Regions from separate parts of the Collinsella sp. CLA-AP-H1 genome, predicted to be linked through region 1. Evidence: riboswitches for the same ligand, from Rfam matches in the RefSeq annotation. Region 1 holds a riboswitch; the other holds the start of a gene.

What was found. A riboswitch is a leader RNA that binds a small molecule or an ion and turns the genes downstream of it on or off. The one in region 1 is predicted to bind thiamine pyrophosphate.
Region 2: another riboswitch for thiamine pyrophosphate. It lies ahead of thiM (hydroxyethylthiazole kinase); the one in region 1 lies ahead of thiC (phosphomethylpyrimidine synthase ThiC).

Annotation. Positions count from the first base shown of each region.
Region 1 is NZ_JBBNKO010000003.1:62,892-71,619, forward strand. It holds gene AAAV44_RS02645 (inorganic phosphate transporter) at 1-740, opposite strand, end outside; gene AAAV44_RS02650 (hypothetical protein) at 991-1,329, shown strand; gene AAAV44_RS02655 (Bax inhibitor-1 family protein) at 1,414-2,109, shown strand; gene AAAV44_RS02660 (TIGR02452 family protein) at 2,247-3,380, shown strand; gene AAAV44_RS02665 (SGNH/GDSL hydrolase family protein) at 3,465-4,124, shown strand; gene thiD (bifunctional hydroxymethylpyrimidine kinase/phosphomethylpyrimidine kinase) at 4,185-5,015, opposite strand; gene thiC (phosphomethylpyrimidine synthase ThiC) at 5,198-6,532, opposite strand; TPP riboswitch at 6,525-6,640, opposite strand; gene AAAV44_RS02680 (hypothetical protein) at 6,704-7,219, shown strand; gene AAAV44_RS02685 (YaaA family protein) at 7,243-8,052, opposite strand; gene AAAV44_RS02690 (aminopeptidase) at 8,156-8,728, opposite strand, start outside.
Region 2 is NZ_JBBNKO010000005.1:129,649-138,376, reverse strand. It holds gene AAAV44_RS04575 (5-methyltetrahydropteroyltriglutamate--homocysteine S-methyltransferase) at 1-836, opposite strand, end outside; gene AAAV44_RS04570 (LysR family transcriptional regulator) at 992-1,888, opposite strand; gene AAAV44_RS04565 (HAD family hydrolase) at 1,899-2,807, opposite strand; TPP riboswitch at 2,901-3,011, shown strand; gene thiM (hydroxyethylthiazole kinase) at 3,063-3,902, shown strand; gene AAAV44_RS04555 (thiamine-binding protein) at 3,906-4,247, shown strand; gene AAAV44_RS04550 (thiamine phosphate synthase) at 4,244-4,939, shown strand; gene AAAV44_RS04545 (patatin family protein) at 5,041-5,910, opposite strand; gene AAAV44_RS04540 (EAL domain-containing protein) at 6,235-8,728, shown strand, end outside.

The DNA of each region.
Region 1 (8,728 bases):
ATACCCATGGTGGCCGAGCACAGCAGCATAATCCAGATGGGGATGCCTGCATCGCCGACGCTCGTCTGGCCGCTGGCAAAGGCCACGCCTAAAAAGAGCACGCCGATGAACTTCTGTCCATCCTGCGCGCCGTGCATAAAGCTCATGGCCGCAGCGCTCGCGATCTGAGCGTATTTAAAGAAGACATTGGCACGTCGCCTGTTGGCGGCGGCGAAAAGAATCGAGACGAGCTTGCACAGGACCCAGCCCATGACAAAGCCCAGGCCGATGGAGAGTGCCAGGCCGTAGATGACCTTCATCCACTCGTGGACGTTGACGCTGCTCGCACCGCCGAGGGCGATGGCGGCACCGGTCAGGCCGGCGATAAGGCTGTGGCTTTGCGAGGTGGGGATGCCAAAACGCGACGCTGTGGCGCCGTAGACGACGATGGAGAACAGCGCCGCGCATAGGCAGGCGAGCGCCATGGTGCTGTTTCCGCCAAAGTCGACGATATGTGAGATGGTGTTGGCGACGCTCGCGTTAAAGTGCGTCATGATGAGCACGCCGAGGAAGTTGAATGCGGCGCTCATGAGAATGGCGGCGCGGGCGGGCATGCAACGCGTAGTGACGCAGGTCGCGATGGCGTTGGGCGCGTCGGTCCATCCATTGACGAAGATGGCGCCCAACGCGAGGATCACGGTGACGGCAAGGACTGGGTTCGACACAATTTGGCCGAGGAAGGTTGAGAACGTTACGTCCATATATGGGCTTTCTCGAAGTTTGCAGACACGTTACAAAAACATGATAAATCGTATCACCTCCTGCGGGTCTCTTTACCGAGTTCTGATGGGAGAAGTGAACTTTTTGGCACTAAAATTGAATATTAGCCCTGTTGACCGCGGGTGTTCTTTTTGCTAACACGCCATGCGGACACGTGCGATTACTACGACACTCCAAAACCACAGTCTGTTCGCTTTACAATATGCAAACATGCGTTCGATAATAGGAGGCATGGAATATCGACAGACAGACGGCAAAACTCGGCGCGTACACAAGCAGTATGTGGACGTCGTGGCTCGCATCCTCGCGGGCGGACAAGTCGTGCCGGTCACCGTCTGCTGGGTCGACGGTCGTTGCTTTACGATTGACGAAATTATCTCGACCACCGGGTTTGGCCTGACGGTCCACGGCATTCGTACGGCAACCTATAAGGTGCGTTTTGGCGGGCACGCGACCGAGTTGTATCTGGAGGACCAGACGCGCGAGCGGGCGGACGGCTCGCAGGCACACGTGATGCGTTGGTGGGTCTGGGCCTTTGATCGCACGCTCGAGGGCGAGCGCCGTAGGTAAGGACGTACGGCATTCGGGTACAATGACAGGAATCTTGTCATCTGCTGCGCCGTCTTTCACGGCACTTTTTGAAAGGACGAACCTATGAACGATATCCAGGGCTATCAGAACGGCCCCGTCGAGGGCGGCGCAAGCCGCGCCAAGGAGATGTCGCCGCGCGCGTACAATCTTGCCATGTCTGCCCTCATCTTCTTGGGCTTTTGCGCCATGGGCGCCGGCGCCTACTTTACGAGCACCATGTCGTTTGCGCGCATGATGATGAGCGGCGCCGCCTTGCCGCTGGTCTTTGGCTCGTTTATTTTGACCATCGTCGGCATGGTCATGATGTCGGCTGCCGCTAGCAAGCAGTCCGTAGGCCTGTCCCTTGTGGGCTACGTAATCTTTGCGAGTACCTTTGGCCTGACCGCGTCGTTTGGCCTTGCCAACTACGACCTGCCCACCATCAACACTGCCTTTATCGTCACGGCCGCCATCACCTTTGTCTTTGGCGCCTTGGGCGTGACGTTCCCCAAGTTTTTCCAGCGCGTATATGGCATCGGTTTTGGCATTCTGCTCGCCACTATTCTGGTTGAGATCGTGCTGATGTTCATGGGCGTCTCGCAGACCATCACCGATCTGATCGTGATCGTGGTGTTCGCCGGCTTTATTGGCTACGACACCCATGTTGCCACGACGGTGCCGCCTACGCTGCCCAACGCCGTGCTCATGGCGTCCAATCTGTTCGTGGACATTATCAACGTGTTCCTGCGCATCCTGAACATCCCTGGCCGTCGCGACTAGTGGCGAATTGCGGCGGTGCTTGCCGTGCGTGTAAATCGATGCGAAAGGCGGTCCTTCGGGGCCGTCTTTTTTGTACGCGGCGGGGTATCATGGATGGGAAAAGCCGATAGCGGCAGCGACAGGAAAGGTGACCACTTATGGCAGACGTCGACAACAGGAACCGTAACCGCAGGTCCAACCGAACGGGTCAGCCCAATCCCAAGCGCGAGGCGCGTGCCAAGGCCGCCGAGTGCCATGTGGCGGCTATGTCCGAGGCCTGCGCCAAGGACATCGAGCGTTCGCTTGCCGGCGTGTGCGAGTTCGATGGTATGCCTGCCGGTTTTGTCGCGGCGATGAAGGCCAAGGCCCAAGCGGCCGACGCTGTCGAGGAACAGGTTGCCGAGGAGTCTGAGGCCGCCGAGGCCGAGACCGCTGAGGTTGCGTCCGCCGAGACCGAGGTTACGGCCGAGCCTACGCCCGCAGAGGAGGCCACGGAGACCGAGTCCGCGCCTGCCGCCGAGGAGCCCGCTTCGGTCCTGCCCGAGGTCACCGTGCTCGACGCCTCTGCCACGCAGGCCATTCTGGATAACGGCCGAGGCTACGCGCAATTCTGCGACATGGCCGTGCTCGCCTTTGCCTCGTTCACCAACCCGGGCGGCGGCTACATCCAGGGCTATCTGGGTCAGGAGGCCACGCTCTGCGCCGATTCGTATCTGTACAACGTCCTCGATAAGCAGCGTAAGTGGTACGGTGAGAACCGTCGCCGCAACATCAACTGTGAGCTGTACCGCAACCGTGCGCTGGTGGTGCCCGCGGTGCGTTTCGACCGCAACCATGTGCACGCCTATGCCGACGTAATCGTCGCCGCTGCACCCAACGCCAAGCGTGCTCGCCAGGAGTACCGCGTGAGCGACGATGCCTTGCTGGACGCTCTGCGCGATCGCATCCGCTTTGTGCTTGCCATCTGCGACGAGCTGGGTCGCGAGAAGCTCGTGCTGGGCGCATGGGGCTGCGACAACAACGGCTTTGACGCCGAGGCCGTGGCCGAGCTCTTCCGCAAGGAGCTCGCATCGGGCGACTTCAAGGTCAAGCAGGTCTTCTTTGCTGTGCCCTCTACGCGCTGGGACGAGGACTTCGCCAAGTTCGAGCACGTGCTGGCAAAGTTCCCCGAGCGCAACGAGGAGTCCTATGCCCAGGTTGCCGCCCGCGCCGCGGCTGCCCGCGCCGCCGAGCAGGCCCAGGCTGCCGCCGAGGACGATGAAGACGATGACGATTGGCGCAAGTACCTGTAATCGGTATGTGCTGACAGATAGGTCGATTCGGCGGGAGAGACTGCTCCCGCCGACTTTTTCTTTTTACTAGAGGAAGGGCTTACGATGAAAAACGTTCTGTGCTTTGGCGACAGCAATACCTACGGCTATGATCCGGCGGGCATGCGCGACGGCACCGCGGTACGCTATGCGCACGATGTACGCTGGTGCGGCGTGGCCCAGCACGACCTGGGCGAGGGCTGGCACGTGATTGAGGAAGGCCTCAACGGCCGCACGACGGTACGCGACGACATGTGCCATCTGGACACTAATCTCAACGGCATCCGCGCGTTGCCGATGCTGCTCGAGGCTCATAAGCCGCTGGATGCGATCGTGATTATGCTGGGCACCAACGACTGCAAGACGGTCTTTAGCGTGGGGGCTGCCGATATCGCTGACGGTGCCATGGCGCTGATTCGCACCGTCCGCGCGTTTCCCTGGACCGAAGCCGCGCCCTGCCCGCGTATTCTGCTGATGGCGCCTATCGAGATTAAACCGCAGATCGCCGATGTGTACATGACCGACTTTGACGAGCGCTCCGTCGAGGCCTCGGAGCATTTTGCCGAATACTATGCGTATGCTGCTAAACAGTTTGGCTGCGACTTTTTGAATGCCGCTGATTTTGCCGAGCCGGGCGATATCGATTATCTGCACATGATGCCCGAAAGCCACGAGAGCCTGGGCCACGCCGTGGCAGCCAAGCTCCAAGAGATGCTCGGAGAGTAGCGCGACCCCAAGCCACCGCAAAGGGGACGGGCGCCTTTACGGTGGCTTGGGCTGCGAATCTTAATATTGCCACATGTGGTTGACGGGGCCAGAGCCTTTGCCCATGTCCAGGCCGGCGGCCAGAGCGCCTGTCAGGTAGGCCTTGCCGGCGTTGACGGCGTCGGCAAGATCCATGCCCTGGGCCAGCGCGCAGGCGATGGCGGACGAGAGTGTGCAGCCGGTGCCGTGTGTGTTTTCGGTCTCGATGCGCTTGTGGCGGAACCACGTGGTGAGTGGATCTCCCAGATGGTTGCCCTCGTCATCGAGCGGCGCGGGTTCGGCCAGTACATCGTTGGCCTCGTTGACAAGATGCCCACCCTTAACGAGGGATGCGCAACCAAAGCGGCGGGTGAGGAGCATGGCAGCATTTTGCTGCGTGCGCTCGGAGTCGACCTCGTAGTCAAGCAGGGCCATGGCCTCGGGAATATTGGGCGTGATAACCGTCGCTAGCGGGAACAGGCGGCGGGTGAGCGCCTCGGCGGCATCTTCGGCAATCAGCCGCGCGCCCGAGGTGGCGACCATGACGGGGTCGACGACAACGTTTGTCGCGTTCCAAGCGCTCAGGCGGTCGGCGATAACATCGATAATCTCGGCAGAGGAAACCATGCCAATCTTGACGGCGTTGGGGCGGATATCGTCAAAAACGGCATCGATCTGCGCCGCGACAATATCCGGGGAGATGTTCTGCACGGCGGTAACGCCCAGTGTGTTTTGCGCTGTGATGGCGGTGATGGCCGTCTCGGCATACAGGCGGTGCGCCGTGATGGTTTTGATGTCGGCCTGAATGCCGGCGCCACCGCTGGAATCGGATCCCGCGATGGACAGGACGGCAGGTACCTTACTACGATCCATGTTCGCTCCCTTGTTCGGTCGGAATCAAATGGGTCTTTAAGCCAGCATTATAAAGATGCCCGGGACGACTCTATGTCGAACCCGGGCGGGCGATGCAATCTTTACGCAAACGTAAGCAAATGTTCACACGTCAACAATTGACAGGCGCCAGCTCGCCGCCAGAGGCGGCCGCGGCGACAGGGCTAGTCCTCCATGCCGAGGTCGATCGTGGTGCCCTCGAAGATCTTGTTGACGGTTCGGACGGCGCACATCTTGCCACACATGGTGCAAGTGCCCTCGGTGGCGGCGGGGGACTCCTCGTAGCGCTTCTTGCCCGTAACCGGGTCGAGCGCGCACTTCCACATGGCGTCCCAGTCGAGCTTGCGGCGTGCCTGGCCCATCTTGTCGTCCATGTCGCGGGCGTGGGGCACCTTTTTGGCGATGTCGGCGGCGTGTGCGGCGATCTTGGTGGCCATGAGGCCGTCGAGCACATCCTGGGCGTTAGGCAGGCATAGGTGCTCGGCCGGTGTCACGTAGCACAGGAAGTCGGCACCGGAGCTGGCGGAGATGGCGCCGCCGATGGCAGCGGTGATGTGGTCGTAACCCACGCCGATATCGGTCACCAGCGGCCCGAGCACATAGAACGGGGCGTTGTGGCACAGGCGCTTCTGTAGCTTCATGTTGGCGGCGATCTCGTCGAGCGCCATGTGACCCGGGCCCTCGACCATGACCTGGACGCCGGCGGCCCAAGCGCGCTTGCACAGCTTGCCCAGCTCGATCATCTCGGCGGTCTCGGTGGCGTCGTTGGAGTCGTAGAGGCAGCCCGGGCGGCAGGAGTCGCCGAGCGAAATCGTCACGTCGTACTCGTGGCAAATCTCGAGCAACTCATCGTAGAACTCATAGAAGGGGTTCTCGTTGCCGGTGACCTCCATCCAACCAAACAGCAGCGAGCCGCCGCGGCTCACGATGTTCATGAGGCGGCCGGTCTCCTTAAAGGTCTTGGTGACCGACTTGTTGATGCCGCAGTGGATGGTCATAAAGTCCACGCCGTCCTCGGCGTGCGCGCGCACGACCTCGAACAGGTCGTCCTTGGTAAGCTTGACCAGCGGCTTTTCCATGTAGCCGATGGCGTCGTACATGGGGACGGTGCCCACCATGAGCGGGGTCTCGTCGATGAGCTGCTGGCGGAACTGACGCGTCTTGCCCGAGTTGGAGAGGTCCATGATGGCGTCGGCGCCAAAGTCCTCAGCGATCTTGACCTTCTTCCATTCCTCGGCGGCATCGGCCTTGTCGCCCGAGATGCCCAGGTTGACGTTGACCTTGGTGGACAGGCCCTCACCGACGCCAAAGGCGCGCATGCCCTTTTTGATATGCACGATGTTGGCGGGAATGGCGATGCGGCCGTCGGCCACGCGCTCGCGGATGTACTCGGGGTCGCGATGCTCGCGCTCGGCGACTTCCTTCATCTGCGGCGTGATCTGCCCGGCACGGGCGAAGTCGATTTGCGTGACGAGCTTGGGCTCGGTCTGTGTGCTCATTGGCACGGCTCCCTTCGTTGGCATTACCCATATCAGGTTTGCGGGTCAGGGCGGGCGCGCCCAGTCTCAGCCTGCCGTCTTGTCCTGCAAGCTCCCCGTTTATGTAATGGGCTCAAGTATAGCTCGAATGGGTACGATTGGCCTAACGAGCGTGCCTGTGGGGAGGCGTACATGGAAGACAAGCATCTATATCGAGAGACGCAATGGGATGTATCGGCCGAGGAAAGCCGTGCGCACCATGGGTTGGTCGCGATTGGTTTTGCGGTGCTTGCCGTGCTGGTGATTGCCTTTTGTATCTGGACGTTCGGCGGTCCTGGCGGCGCCACCTGGGGGTTTGAAGCCGACGAGGGCCTGCCGATTATGACCATGAAAGTTTCTGGTGGCAACACGGTTGCCGCACCGGGCGACTATTGGTATCCGCGCGACGAGTTTGTGCAGCTGCAGCTGAGCGGCGGGTCTATTCCGGGCGAAGAAATCGAACGCGTGACGTTTGATGCGACGCTCAAAACGATGACGGTGAAGCTCAAAGATCAAGGGGACGTGCCCACGACCATGGACATTGCGCTGACGGAATGGCGCTTGGAGCCCCCGGCGGGCGCTGCGGTATCCGAGGTGGAGCACGTTAAGATTACCTACCAAGATGGCTCGACGAGCGAGATTGCAAAGGCCGATGGCTTGGCGGAGTAACGAGGTGTTTGGAAACGGCGGGTCTATTGTGCCTGCGCGTTCATGAAAACCAGGGTGTTTTTGTCTGAAAGCTCGGGGATGTGTCGATAGCCGATGTTGAATGCGGTAAGTTCGCTTGCATCCTCGAGCTTGTTTTCTGCCATCCACCGCGCCATGGAGCCGCGCGCCTTTTTGCTGGCGGTCGACCGTTGGATGGGCTTCCCGTTGCGGATACCCTCGCCAAAGAGGCATGTGACGGCCGTGGCGTCGCCCGCGAGGTGGGGCAGAACGGCTTTGGCATACTCTACGCTGGCGAGGTTGACGATCGTGGTGTTTGAGCCTGCCGGGGCGATAGCCCGCGCGAGCTTGTCGCTCCAAAACGCGTAGAGGTCTCGGGCATCGTCAACGGCGAGCTTCGCGCCCATCTCCAGCCGATACGGTTCGACGGCATGAAAGGGACGAACGCACCCGTAGAGGCCGGAGAGGATCCACAGATGGTCTTGCAGCCATGCGAGCTGCGCGGAATCCATCACCTCGGGTGCCATGCTCTGGTATTGAATGCCGTGATAGGACATGACGGCAGGGGAGAGGTGGCGAGCGAGTGCGGGATTGTCGAGATCGCCGCTTTTCAGGATGGGCCCGAACTCATGCAGGGTGTTGAGGCAAGGCCCCAGCAGTTTGTCACTCACGTTCCACAGCGCCTGCAGGCCGCCGCTGCCTTCATTCCGCTCGATATCTAGCAGTGCGCGGTGGAGGCGAGCCGTCTCGCGCACAAAGGGTGGGATGCCCAGGACTTCAAAAGCATCTTGGGCCGCGCGCATCTGCTTGGCGGGCGAAATGATGACCTGCAGCATGAACTCTCCTCTGCCAAAAAAGAAATTGCGGTGGAATACGGTCTGTTTTGGCCGTTTATGGGCCAGTTTAGTCCGTATTTCACCGCAACTGATGAAGGGTTGGTTAGGCTCGCTCGATGAAGGCCTTGTAGCCGCGGTAGGCCTCGTAGATGTCGGCCTTGTTGGCGACCTCCCACAGGGCGTGCATGGACAGGACGGCAACGCCGGAGTCGATGACGTTCATGCCGTACTTGGCCATGATGTAGGCGATGGTGCCGCCGCCACCCGCGTTGACGCGGCCGAGCTCGCAGGTCTGGAAGTCCACGCCTGCCTCGTCCATGATGTCGCGGACGAGGGCCACGTATTCGGCGTCGGCGTCGTTCGAGCCACCCTTGCCGCGGCTGCCCGTGTACTTGTTAAAGCACAGGCCGCGACCCATAAAGGCGGCGTTTTTGGTCTCGAACTTGCCGGCATAGCCCGGGTCGAAGCCGGCGGACACGTCGGAGGAGAGCATGCGGCTGCGGGCGAGTGCGCGGCGCAGGGCCAGCGGGCTATCCTCGCCGGCGAGCGTCATGATCTCGGCGACGGTGTTCTCGAAGAAGCGGCTCGTCATACCGGTGGCACCCACGGAGCCGATCTCCTCCTTGTCGACGATGAGCGTGATGCTCGTGCGCTCGACATTGGCCACATTGATCTG
Region 2 (8,728 bases), on a different contig from region 1:
TCGACATCCTCATGTGCGAACAGGTACGGCGCGATGGGGTCGTAGCCGCCCTCAAAAGCATAGGTGGAGTGGTAGTTGCCGCGGCACACGTGCGTGTTGATAACCAGATCGTCGGGCTTGCCCTCGATGGCGGCGTTGTTGAGCGCCACGCCCAGCTCGCTTACCTTTTGCAGGTCGACCGGGCTCATGCCGGTTTTGGCGACAAAATCGGTATCGCAGTAGATGCCCCAGGTGCAGTCATCAAACTGGACGTTGCGGCAGCCTGCTGCGTACAGGTCGGCGATCACCGTGCGATAAGCGTCTGCAATAGCGTCGGCAAGTTCCTCATCGGTCTTATAGACAGCGCGCAGGCTCTCCTGCTGGCCGTCGCAGCGATCGAGCGTGACCTCAGAGAACGTCTGGATCGGCGCCGGAATGGTCTGGCGTGCGACCTGGCCCTCCCCCTCAAGCGCCTTGACGAACTTAAAATGCTCGACGAACGGGTGGTTCTCGCCGCTAATGGGACCAGTAACCACGGCGGTGTCGGCCGTCGTCTCCTCATCATGGAACATATAACCCGTGCGTGAGGTGCGGCGCACAATGCCGTTGAGGCCCCACATAAAATCGAGGTGCCAGTAGCTGCGGCGGAACTCGCCATCGGTGATCACCTGCAGGCCGGCGGCCTTCTGCTTGGCCACCAAATCGCGAATGGCATCGTCCTCGACGGCCTTAAGGCCGGAAGCGTCGAGTTTACCCGCGACATAGGCGGCACGGGCGTCCTTTACAGCCTGCGGACGAAGAAAGCTGCCGACGATATCGGCGCGAAACGGCGCGTTCGGTTGAATCGAAGTGCTCATAGATATCTCCCTTTGCATTGGTTGCTTTACTGGGACAGAGTATGAGCGCTCATATGACCATCGTAAAATATACGTTTATAACAGTTTGATATAGATGTTTCCTATATCAGTCTGGACTGTCATAAAGAGACTTGAACCGTGCGGAGCACAGCAGCCTAGATATGCTGACGAATCGCGTCGATATAGGCCCGACCGTAGCGCGTAAGCGTCGTGTTCTTGCGCGTGATGATGCCAATCTCCATGTACTCGTCCACGTCGAGCGGAATCGAGATAATGCCGGGGCCGTTGAGCTCGTGGCTGATCACGCCCGAGCATACCGTGTAGCCGTTGAGGCCCATGGCCAAATTGAACAACGTCGCACGGTCGCGCACGCGGATATTTTTGCGACGCTCGAACGTCGAGGTCAGCTCCTCGGAATAGTAAAACGAGTTGTAGCTGCCCTGCTCGTAGGACAGGAACGGGTAGTCTTCCAGATCCTCGAGCGTCACGCTGGAGCGGTCCGCCAGCGGATGGTCGGCGCAGACGAAGACATGCGGCGTGGCGCAGAAGAGTCCTTCGAACACGAGCTCGTTGGCCACCAGCATGCGCTCGATGACCTCGCGGTTATGCTCGGATAAGTACAGGATGCCCAGTTCGCTTTTCATATGCGCGACATCCTCGATAATCTCGTGGGTCTGCTCCTCGCGCAGGGTAAAGTCGTAACGCGCGGCATCGAACTCGCGAATCACGTCAACAAACGCGTTAACGGCAAAGGAATAATGCTGGCAGCTCACACTAAAGTGCGGCACCTGCTCGGATGCGCCCTTGTACTTGCCCTCGAGCAGGTCGGCCTGGTCGAGTACCTGGCGCGCATAGCCCAAGAAGGTCTCGCCTTCCTCGGACACAATGACGCCCTTGTTGGTGCGCTCAAAGATGTGCACACCCATCTCGTTTTCGAGATCGCGAATCGACGCGGTAATCGAAGGCTGCGACACAAAGAGACGGCGCGAGGCCTCGGTAATGCTGCCGCATTCGGCAACTTTGACGACATATCTGAGCTGCTGGAGCTTCATGACTGTCTCCTTAGCTGTTCGTGAGATTCGCGTCGGCAGTACCCGGCAGGCGCATAAACGGCGGCATCTCCCCCGTCGCGGCGCAGGCGGCAATCTGATGCAAAGCCCCGGCGACCGCATCATCTGCCGCGGCGCCGATATGCCAGCGCGCGGCAGCCGTGACGGCCTCGTTGGCATTGGCGACTGCAACGGAGTTGGGAACGGCATCGATCATGGGCAGATCGTTATCGGAATCGCCAAATACAGCCACCTCGTCGGGCGTCAGGCCCAAGGCGCGCGCCAGCTCCAGCGCAGCGCAGCCCTTGTCCCAACCATCCGGAAGGATGTCGAACAGGCGCACTCGGTTGTTGGGAAACACAAGCGAAAGTTCCGGTACCTCAACGGCAACGCGCTCGCGTAGCTCCGCGAGCTCCTCACGCGAACGGGCACTCCAGATATTCGCCTTAAACACCGGCGCGCCATCGACGACGGGACGACACGGGGCCTCTTCGCCTTTGAGCCACGCATTGCCGCCCGACTCCATAGCGCGACGCACACGCTCGGGATTGCTCGTCACGCAATAGGCATCGTTGCCCCAAAAGTCATCGCCCAGGCTGTAGACTTTTAGAAATGTATCGTCGGTCTCTTGCTCCAGATAGTCAGCCAAACGCATCAGAGCATCGTTGTCGATTGCGCGCGAAGCGACTACTTCGCCGCCGACAAACATCACCTGGCCGTTACAGAACGCACCGGTCGAAAAACACTCGGAACGGTTTTTGAACATCCAGCCCATCGCGGACGGCTGACGACCCGAAACCGGCCCAAAGTGCAGACCCGCCGCCTGCATGGCATGAATACCCTCAATGGCGTAGTCGCTGGCGCCGTCATGCCCGGCTGGAATCAGTGTATCGTCCATATCGGTCAGCACAAGTTTAATCATAAGGCCCCCATTCGTATCGGTCCTACCTATTGTAACGACCTGCCAAAATAAACCTGTCCCTTTTTGGCAGGTGCGCTAGTATAGGGAACAACAGATTCGATGCGGGAGTGCCGGCGGTGCAAACCACAAGGCTGAGAGGGCATGGGGCCCAATCCTTTGAACCTGTCAGTTAATGCTGGCGTAGGGAGCATGCCGCCTTTACAGGGGCGCTGTCTATGCACAGCGCCCCTTTTCTATGCCAAGGAGGCATGTGCAGTGATTGATTCGGAACAGCTTAAGCAACATATGGTCAAGGCCGTAGAGGAAATTCGCGCCACCAATCCGATGGCCGGCTCCATCACCAACACGGTGACGATCGACTTTGTCGCCAACGCACAGCTCGCCGTGGGCGGATCGGCCGCCATGGTCTATCTGCCCGACGAGGGCGAGGCGCTCGTTGCCGGCGGCGGCGCCATCTATCTCAATATGGGCACGCTCTTCCCCATCTACGAGCAAACGATTCCCCGCGCGGCCAAGGCGGCACACGACGCCGGCAAGCCCTGGGTGCTCGATCCGGTGGGCCTGGGTATCGGTAGTCTGCGCACCCAGTTGGTAAACGAACTCAAGCAGTACAAGCCCGCCATCGTGCGCGGCAACGCCTCCGAGATCATCGCGCTCGCCGGCCTGTGGGGTCTTGAGGGCGAGGCGGCTGATCTGAGCCGCGTACGCGGTGTCGATACCACCGACACGGTAGACGCCGCCCGCGATGCCGCCGTGGCGCTCGCCCGCTACACCGGCGGCGCCGTTGTGGTCTCGGGCGAAGTCGACCTGATTACCGACGGCACGACCGTGGCCAAGTCCCACGGCGGCAGCCCGCTCATGTCCAAGATCACCGGTTGCGGTTGCTCGCAAGGCGGCGTACTGGCCGTGTACGCCTGTGCCGCCGATCCGTTTACGGCGGCAGTCTGCGGTACCGCCGTCTACAACGTCGCTGGCACGCGTGCTGCCGCCGTCGCCGATGCCCCGGCGAGCTTTAAGGTCGCCTTTATCGACGAGCTCTACCGCGCGAGCGCCCAGGACATCGCCAACAACCAGCTCGAGCTCGAGGAGGCATAGGCCATGTCCGAGCCCGCAACCAATGCCAGCATGAACACGCTCGTCGCTGTGGCCATCGCCCCGTGCGGCACCGGCGATGAGCTGTCCGCCGAGGTCGCCGAGGTCGTGCGCGTCATTCGCGAGAGCGGCCTTCCCAACCGCACCACCTCGATGTTCACCGAGATCGAGGGCGACTGGGACGAGGTCATGCAGGTCGTGCGCGACGCAACCTTTGTGTTGGCGAGCAAGGGCATCCGCACCGAAGTCGTGCTCAAAGCCGATATTCGGCCCGGATTTACCGACACCATGACCGGCAAGCTTGAACGCATGGAAGCGCAGATCAAAAAGCAGGAGGAAGCACGATGAGCATCCGCGACAACCTTGATATCTCGGCCTATCTGGTACTCGGCCCCGAAAATACGCTGGGACGCCCCGTGGGCGATGTGGTGGCCCAGGCGCTCGACGCCGGCTTTACCTGCATCCAGGTGCGCTCCAAGGTGGCAAGCGCCCGCGAGATCATTGCGCTGACCGGCGACGCCGCGCAGGCAATCGCACAGGCCGGCAAGACCGGTCAGGTCGCCCTGTTAATCGACGACCGTCTGGACTGTGTACTCGCCGCGCGCGAGCAGGGTATTGCCGTCGACGGCGTGCACGTGGGCCAAAGCGATATTCCCGTCGAGGTCTGTCGCAAGCTGCTGGGCCCCGACGCCATCGTGGGCCTTTCGGCCCGTTGTGAGGAGATGCTCGAGTACGTCAAGACCGCCGACATGAGCCTGGTCGACTACCTGGGCATCGGCCCGCTCCACGAGACCGAGACCAAGCGCGACTGCGGACGCGCGGCCGACGGCTCTATCATCACCAAGAGCTTTGAGGACCTGGCCGCACTCCACGCGGCAAGCCCCGTGCCCATCGTGGTGGGCGGCGGCGTTAAGACAGCCGACCTGCCGCAGCTTAAGGCCACCGGCGTCAACGGCTTCTTTGTGGTGAGCGCCGTCTGCAGCGCCGATGACCCCTACGCCGCGGCCAAGGAGCTTGTCGACACCTGGCAGCAGGCATAGCCATAAGCCGAGCAGCCGATTCGCAGCCTCACATCTTCAGCAATGGAAAGCGCATCCCAGTTTGGACCTCCATTCCGGGATGCGCTTTCCACATGCGACCCTTACCCCGCCAGATACGCTTCCAACGCCGGCAAAGTCGCCTCCGCATCGCGGCGACCAATCTGGTAGATGCGCTCAAGTTCATCGGGCTCGCGACACAGCGACGGCACCTTCACCGATTCGCTCGGCCGCACCACAAAGATTTCGCCGGCGGCCTCGCGACGTGCCAGGTCATCGAGCGTGGCATTGTAGACCTCATGCCGATGCTCGAGCGCTGCGACAAACTCCGGATAGTGACGGAACACGCGACGCAGCATGGGCATCACGCTGTTGGGCTGCTTTACAAAGCCCGCCGGCTGCGTGAGTACCACGATATTACGGTCATACCCCTGCGCAAACAGCCATGCGCTGGGAATAGAATCAGCCACGCCGCCATCCAGGTACTTACGGCCCTCAATGGCGACAGGGCGCGTCGCCACGGGAATCGCCGATGACGCCCGGATCCACTCGATATCGTGCTCATCGCCATAGGGCAGGTCGTGGTAGACGGCCTTGCCCGTCTCGATATCGGTACACACGCACGTAAACCGCATGGGGCAGACGCGATATGTCTCCAAATCGATGGGATCGCGCTCGATGGGCACCTCGTGATAGGCAAAATCGGCATTGAACATATCGCCGGTCCGCAGCCAGCTTGCTACACCCGCATAGCGCTTATCGGCACAATAGGCCTTGTTATAGCGAATGGCGCGGCCGATCTGGCGCGATTTAAAGTTGTAGCCAAACGCCGCGCCCGCCGAGACACCCACCATATGGTCGCAAGTTAAGCCGTGCTCCATCCAAACGTCGAGCACGCCCGCCGTATACATACCGCGGTAGCCGCCTCCCTCGAGTGCCAGCCCCACCGTGCGCGTCGTATTTGACTGTGCCATGCGACCATCTCCGTCCCCACAAATTCAAACGGGACAAGTATACCCGTCAACATATATCGTCCCAGTCGCATTTTTATCGAACATCGCATCGTCGCGCTACCGCTTGTCGAACAATAGCCGCCCACAGCATGTGCACCCATATATAATTGTGCACTATTGTTTACACTACTCAGCTGTTATCAACAGCGAACATTAGCCGGCAAATTAACTCAACAACGCGGCAAGGCGGGGGCCTGGATACATGCAAAGCGCTGAGCAACGACGCGTGTACACAACGAGCTCGCCCGACGCAATCCGCCCCGACCTCAGAAAGCCACTTAGAACATGGAAACTGTCAGCAATTACACCGAAACGCTCGAAAAGACCGTCCGCGACCTTCTCGAGCGGCAGGAGGATCTGATCAGGACCGCCTTTACCGACCAGCTTACCGGGCTTGGCAACCGTGGCGGCTTTGCCCGTTCCCTCGAGGAGCTCTGGGAGCAGGACGCCCCCGTTACCATGGCGTTCATCGATATCGACAATCTCAAGCACTGCAACGACGTCTTTGGACATGACGAGGGCAACCGCTATATCTTGCAGGTAAGTCTCTATCTTAATCTGTATATGAAGGTGGGCGAAGCGGCGTTTCGCATAGGCGGCGACGAGTTTGCCATCCTATCTACGATTGCAACCGAGGACGACCTCGCCGAACGTCTGAAACACTGCCGAACGGTTCTGCTCAAAAACAACGATTCCGAGATGCCCCACTCGTTTAGCTACGGAGTGTCACATGCCGACCCCGCCCTGGGCGAAGCTTCCAATCGCATGACGCTCGATGCCGACCATCGCATGTACGACTACAAGCTACGTCATGCCATGCACCTCGATCGACGCAATATCACGCAAGTTCACGCCGACGACTTCGAAATAAGCGATCGAATTTTTGACGCCTTTTCGATGCTCAATGAGGGCCGATATTTCTTTATCGAGAACTTGGACAAACATCGCACCCTTTGGTCACAAGGTGCCTTGCGCGATCTTGGCCTTCCCTCGGAGCACATAGACAACTGTCGCGATTACTGGAAAACGCGCGTCCATCCCGACGACCTTGAGGCCTGCATCAACGACATCGACCAAGTCTACAACGGCACCAAGCACCGTCGCGTCATGCAGTATCGTGTGCGCAACGCCGTCGGCGACTACGTCCTTTGCCGTGCTCGCGGGTTTCGTATCGACGGCGACGGAAATGTCCCCTCGCTCTATGTCGGCGAGCTCGTCAACCACTCACTTGCCGAAACCGTCGACGCCGCCACAGGCCTCGGAACGCAGCGCATGCTGGCCAACGCCATCGACGCCTGCCGCCGCGATCGTTGCGAGACAGGGCTTATAGCGGTGCGCGTTCGTAGCACGACAAAGCTCAACGAGCTCTACGGGGCCGAGGCCGTCGACAACATGCTTGCCGAATACGCAGGCCGTATGCTGTCGATCACTCGCGGCAGGAGCCGGGTCTACCGTTCACGAAGCGTTCAGTTCGTCGTGCTCAGCAACAACCTAGACCACGAGGCATTCGAGCAACTGACCCGCCACCTTAAAGAGGCCGTTTTCGCTCCTGTTCGAATCGCAGGCGACACCATTACTCCCGTCTGCCTTGTCGTCCCGGCCTTTTACGAGCACTTAACCCATCAAGCGACCGCCGTTTTAGGCGAACTCAACCGTCGCCTTCGCACGGCCGGCGGGCTTGTTCCCAACGACAGCCTCCCCATACCCGAGGCTGAGCGCAAAAGCGCCATCGCCGAACGTATCGACTCGCTCACGGGTCTCTATCGACCCAGCGAGTTTATGCGGCGCGCCAACGCTTTTCTCGAGGCAAGACGCGACGGCGCCTGGTGCATCGCCACGGTCGACATGGGCCACATGCGCCTGTTTAACGAATGGTATGGACAGGCCGAAGGCGACCGCCTGCTTGCCGATGTGGGCACGGTCCTCAAGGACATCGAGAATGCCGACATGGGCGTCGCAGGGTACTGGGGCCAAGATGACTTTTGCGTACTCATCCCCTTTAAGCACATCACCGTCCATCAAATCTACAACCGCGTTCGCGAGGCAGTAGCCAGGTATGATGGCGGCGTAGGTTTTTGGCCGTCCATGGGCGTTTACCCCATCGATTCCAATGAGGAGATCACCATCGATGCGCAGGCAAAGGCCATGTTTACCAATCGGCGCGCAAAAAACGACTTTAAGGAGCGCATTGCCATTTTTTGCCCCGAGGAGTACAAGCGCGAAATCGTGTTCAACCGCACGCTGACCGAATTCCAGTACGCGCTGTCAAATGGTCGCATCACGTACTATCTTCAGCCCCAGGTCGATATGGAAACCGGCGAGATTATTGGCGCCGAAGCACTCACCCGCTGGATTAACAAGGACGGCTCTCTCATTTCGCCCGCAACGTTTATCCCCGCACTCGAGGAAAGCGGCTTTGTAGTGACGCTCGACAAATATGTTTGGCAGGGCGTCGCCATGTGGCTCCGCGAGCGCCTCAATCGAGGACTTCGCGTGGTTCCGATTTCCCTCAATGTGTCGCGCGTAGACATTCTTGCCTGCGATGTCGCCGAGCATATGGGGTCGCTCGCCGCCCAGTACAACCTGCCGCCCGAACTCATGCACATCGAGATCACCGAGACCGCCTATACCGGAGAGTCCGAGGCCGTGGATAAGCTGACCGCGGATCTGCACACCCGTGGCTTCTCGACCTACATGGACGATTTTGGCACCGGCCAGTCCACGCTCGCGATGCTCAAGAACGTCAACGTCGACGTCATCAAGCTCGACCGCACCTTTG